One region of the Herbaspirillum sp. WKF16 genome, then DNA from elsewhere that is predicted to be linked to it. Evidence: riboswitches for the same ligand, from Rfam matches in the RefSeq annotation. Region 1 holds a riboswitch; the other holds the start of a gene.

Region 1 (2,383 bases):
GGCGCCAGATGTGCTCGCCGGCGCCGCTCCAGATTGCCAGGCCGTCGGAGTCGTGCACCTCCGGGCGCCAGTCGACGCCGGCGCCTTTCACCGTTTCGGAGAACCAGTACATGGACGTGGCCGGCGCCAGGCCCAGGCGCGCGACATCGCGGCGCAGGAACAGCGCCTTGTCGATTTCCATCGTCACGCCTTCGTTGCGGGACATGACGAATTTGTAGGCGCCGGTGACGCTGGGGCCTTCCAGCAGGGCGTACACGGTCACCGTGTCGCTGCCGGGCGCGGAGGGTTCGAAGAAGAACTGCGTGAAGTCGGGGAATTCTTCCTTGCGATCGGGCTCGGCGACGTCGATGGCGATGCCGCGCGCCGACAGGCCGTACTGGTACAGGTCGCCGATGGCGCGGAAATAGGAGGCGCCGAGAAAGGCCACCCAGTCGTTCTTGCGCCAGTCCTTTTTCGCCTGGTCGGCCAGCCGGCTTTCCTGGAAGCGGAAACCGGCAAAGCCGCTGCCCGGCGGCAGCTTGTGCGCGGGGCTGTCGGCGGGCATCTCGAAGTAGTGGTCGTCGTAGAGGATCTCGCGCGCGTGCGTGGGCGACGCGCTGCCGCCGGCGCCGTCCAGCAGGAACATGCGCACCGGTTTCGGGAAGAATTTGCCGAGGTGGAAAAAGGTCAGCGGGAACTGGCCGGGGCCGTCGGCGAAGGGCGCATAGCCGGTATCGAAGCGGATCTTGCCATGCGCCTCGTAGTCGATCTGTTCGAGGATCTCGCGCGGCGCCTTGCTTTGCGGGTTGTAAGGCGTCCTGGCCATGTCGCGCGCGCGGGCGACCAAGTCATTGAAGGAGAAGCGTTCGGCCGCTCCCATCTTCACGCGGCCGGCGGCCAGCGCTTGCGGCGGCACACCCAGGGCGGCGAGGGCGGCAGCGGTGGAGGCGGAAACGAGGAAGCGGCGTCGGTTGGTCATGGGCGTCGGGTGCGATGAACGTGGAGGCGGGCGGCGCGGGGCGGCTAGGATGGCGGCGGCGACGTGCTGCCGCGCTTACTACAGAGTCGCGGCGGCCGGCGATGGTTCCTCGCGCGCCGGCGGCGATGCCATTGCGGCAACGGCATGCCGCGCGTGGACTCGCGCGGACGAAGCCGGTACAATTCGCCCCGTCATTGGGGAGTAGTCGCCTTCCACCCTGAGGAGGGGCCTGCGTCAACATGCTTGATCCACGGATCATGGCGCCGGCGGTTCCTGGAATCCTGCGAAGGGTTCCTCGCTTGACAAGACCTTTGACCATGCTGCCTCTTGAATGGCCGGAGAGCGCGCGTGGTCATTCGTCCGCAGTCCGGCCATGGAGAGAGAAACCCAATTGGATGCATTCCTTGTTTCCACAGGCATCGTCGCACTCGCCGAGATCGGCGACAAAACCCAGCTGCTGGCCTTCATCCTGGCAGCCAAATTCCGCAAGCCCGTTCCCATCATCCTCGGCGTGCTGGTCGCCACCATCGCCAACCACGCCTTCGCCGGCGCGCTGGGCGCCTGGATCACTTCGCTGCTGTCGCCGGAAATCCTGCGCTGGGTGCTGGGCGTGTCCTTCATCGCCATGGCGGGGTGGACGTTGATTCCCGACAAGTTCGACGAGAGCGAAGCCAGGTTCGGCCGTTTCGGCGTGTTCGGCACCACGCTGCTGACCTTCTTCATGGCCGAGATGGGTGACAAGACCCAGGTCGCCACCGTGGCGCTGGCCGCGCAATACCACGCCTTCGTGCCGGTGGTGGCCGGCACCACGCTGGGCATGATGATCGCCAATGTGCCGGCAGTCCTGCTGGGCGACAAGATCGCCGGCCGGATCCCGGTGCGCGTGGTGCACGCCATCGCCGCCGCCATCTTCGCCATCATCGGCGTGGCCACGCTGCTGGGCGCGGGAGCATCGCTGGGCTTCTGAGGCCGGCGCCAGGCAAAGAAAAGCCCGCTGCGCGCAGCGGGCTTTTTCATTCTTCACGACAGCGGGCGGCGCGCATCGGCGCCGCGCCGCGATCAGTACTCCCAGAACATCTTCTGGATTTCCTTGGTGTCAGTGGTTTTGGTCAGCGCCAGCATCAGCAGGATGCGGGCCTTTTGCGCGTTGAGCGTGTCGGAGACGACGAAGTCCAGCTTGTCGTCGTCGGCCTCGCCGTTGCGCGCCACGATGCCCTGGCCGACGCGGCTGGCGCGCACGATCACGACGCCCTTCTTGCGCGCTTCGGTCAGCGACGGCACCACCGTGTTGTTCAGGCTGCCGTCACCCACGCCGGCGTGGATGATGCCCTGCGCGCCGGCGGCCACGAAGGCGTTGAGCGCGATCGGGTTCATGTTGGCGTAGCCGTAGACGATGTCGACTTGCGGCAGCTTGTCCAGGTTCGA
Region 2 (2,383 bases), 1.4 Mb from region 1:
GGTTTCCAGGGGCGTGAGTTCAAGCCGGCCGCCGGCCGTGCCGGCCTTCTTGAGATCGCTCTCGTTGCGGGTCGAGACCACGATCTCGGGCAGCGCGTCGGCGTCGCCGGCCTGCGCCCAGGCCTGGGCGCCGCCCATGGCCGAGCAGGCCCCGGCCAGCGCGATGGCCAGGCGCTTGCGCAGCAGGCCCCTGGATGAATGGATGTGCGCGCCCGCGGGCGCCTTGCCGGTGTGCTTCTTCATTGCCGCTTCCTGTTGGTGGCCGCCGGTCGTGCCGGGACGGCCGTTTCTTGTGGAGCGCGCCTCCCCGCGCGCTGCGATCAAGGGAAACAGGCAACGGTAGCCGGTGCGACAGCCAGGGCGAAGAAGCAAGCGATCGGCGCGCAAGCGCATGCGCGCGCATGACGCAACGCGAGGCCGCAAAAAGCCCCGCGCCGTCAGGCACGCTGTTCATCTTGTTCGGAAACTGATCGATTTCGCCAGGCAGTCGCGACACACCCCGGTCGCCTGCGTCCATCCGTCCTGGCCGGTATCCGGGCTGACAGGACCGATCGCCACGCCTTCCCATGCAGCCAGGCTGCACAGTGGACTTTGGAAGCGACCTGCCGCATCGATGGATGCGGCGCCTGTCTTACCGTTGCGGGGGCAGCACACGTTGACCGCCGATGACGCCGGCGCGTGTTTCCCGTTTAACTGCGGCCGGGATTGAAGAGTCGGCCGCGAGCACCAAAACGCGCGTATGTTACCCGCGATGGGGCCGACGGCGCAACGCACGGCGTTGCGCCGTTGCGGCGATTCCGCGCCGGGCATGAAAAAGCCCGCGCGAGCGCGGGCCGATGACAGGCGATGCGTTTGCCTCAGGCGCCGATGTGTTCGTAGAGGATGGCCGCGCCCACGCCGATCAGCACGACCCCGCCGATGATCTCGGCGCGCTTGCCGACGATGCCGCCCAGCATGCGTCCCACCAGCACGCCGATGGTCACCATGAGGGTGGTGGCCAGGCCGATCAGCAGCGAGGCCTCGAGGATGCTGACGTCGACGAAGGCCAGGCCCACGCCCACCGCCATGGCGTCGATGCTGGTGGCCACCGCGGTCAGCGCCAGCATCAGCACCGATTGCTTCTGCGGCTCGGGCGCGGCTTCTTCATCGGCGCCGCCCAGGCCTTCGCGGATCATGCGCGCACCCAGCACCAGCAGCAGCACGAAGGCGATCCAGTGATCCCATTGGGCCACCCACTTGGTGGCGACCGAACCGGCGAACCAGCCGATCAGCGGGGTGATGGCTTCGATCACGCCGAACAGCAGGCCGATGCGCAAGGCTTGCAGGAAACGCGGCTTGTGCATCGCTGCGCCCTTGCCGATGGCGGCGGCGAAGGCGTCGGTAGACATCGCGAAGGCGAGCAGGACGAGTGCGGGGAAATTCATGAGACGGGGTTCCTCGGTCGGGCGATGTCCATGGACGTGTCCGCACGCCCGACCAAGGGCGCGGATACGTCTATGGTCTCGCCTACCAAGTTGGCTACCCGCGCCACGGCTGCTGCCGAGAATGTTGACGCGGGCTCTTCCGGATGACCCGGAAGCTGGCTACTCCCCAAAGAGAAGGTCGCATTCTACCCGATAAGCGCCGGCCCGGCGCGTGCTGTTGCGCGCCAGTCCTTGCATCCGGGCAATCCGCAAGTGTGGGTGCGTCATACCAACGTATGATTTTTCAGCGCCGGCGCGCTTGCTACTCTTCATCGCATTGCCGCGGCCCCGCGCGGCGCCCACGACACCCGCAAGAAAGGACGCCAGCATGGCCGCCTCCGACCTCCACTTCATGATCGTCGACGACTTCGCGCCGATGCGCCGCATCGTCGGCGCCCTGCTCAAGGACCTCGGCTACCCGCGCCAGACCGAGGCCGACGACGGCAGCACGGCCTGGAAAATCCTGGAGTCCGGGGCCAGCTCGGTGGACTTCGTGCTGACCGACTGGAACATGCCGCTCATGGACGGCATCGCGCTGCTGCGCAAGATACGCAGCCATCCCGACCTGGCCCACCTGCCGGTGCTGATGGTCACCGCCGAGACCCACAAGGACAACATCCTGCACGCCGCGCAATGCGGCGCCGACGGCTACATCGTCAAGCCCTTCAACGCCGACACGCTGGAGCGCCAGGTGCGCAGGATCGTCGCGCGCCGGGCCCAGATGCTGGCGGCGGCCTGAGCCCGCCGCGGCGCAACTGTACCGGTCGGGCCGCGCCCGATCTACTCCCTTCGGCCGGCGCGACGCGCGCCTATGCTGGCGGCATCACCCATTGGAGCCAACCATGAACATCAAGGAAGACGACGGCCAGGTCAAACCCTATACCCATGCCGCGGCCGGCTGGGGCGCGCTGAAGTTCGTG

The links. Region 1 has a riboswitch for manganese ahead of Herbaro_RS18495 (TMEM165/GDT1 family protein). Riboswitches for the same ligand answer to the same signal wherever they lie in the genome.
Region 2: linked by a shared signal. The riboswitch ahead of mntP (manganese efflux pump MntP) and the one ahead of Herbaro_RS18495 (TMEM165/GDT1 family protein) in region 1 are both predicted to bind manganese.

Annotation. Positions count from the first base shown of each region.
Region 1 is NZ_CP118632.1:4,098,234-4,100,616, reverse strand. Features, by position in the region: gene Herbaro_RS18500 (OpgD/OpgG family glucan biosynthesis protein) at 1-958, opposite strand, end outside; yybP-ykoY riboswitch at 1,143-1,240, shown strand; gene Herbaro_RS18495 (TMEM165/GDT1 family protein) at 1,350-1,925, shown strand; gene Herbaro_RS18490 (type II asparaginase) at 2,018-2,383, opposite strand, start outside.
Region 2 is NZ_CP118632.1:541,195-543,577, reverse strand. Features, by position in the region: gene Herbaro_RS02425 (TonB-dependent receptor) at 1-243, opposite strand, end outside; cobalamin riboswitch at 508-746, opposite strand; gene mntP (manganese efflux pump MntP) at 858-1,424, opposite strand; yybP-ykoY riboswitch at 1,437-1,604, opposite strand; gene Herbaro_RS02415 (response regulator) at 1,792-2,202, shown strand; gene Herbaro_RS02410 (FdhF/YdeP family oxidoreductase) at 2,306-2,383, shown strand, end outside.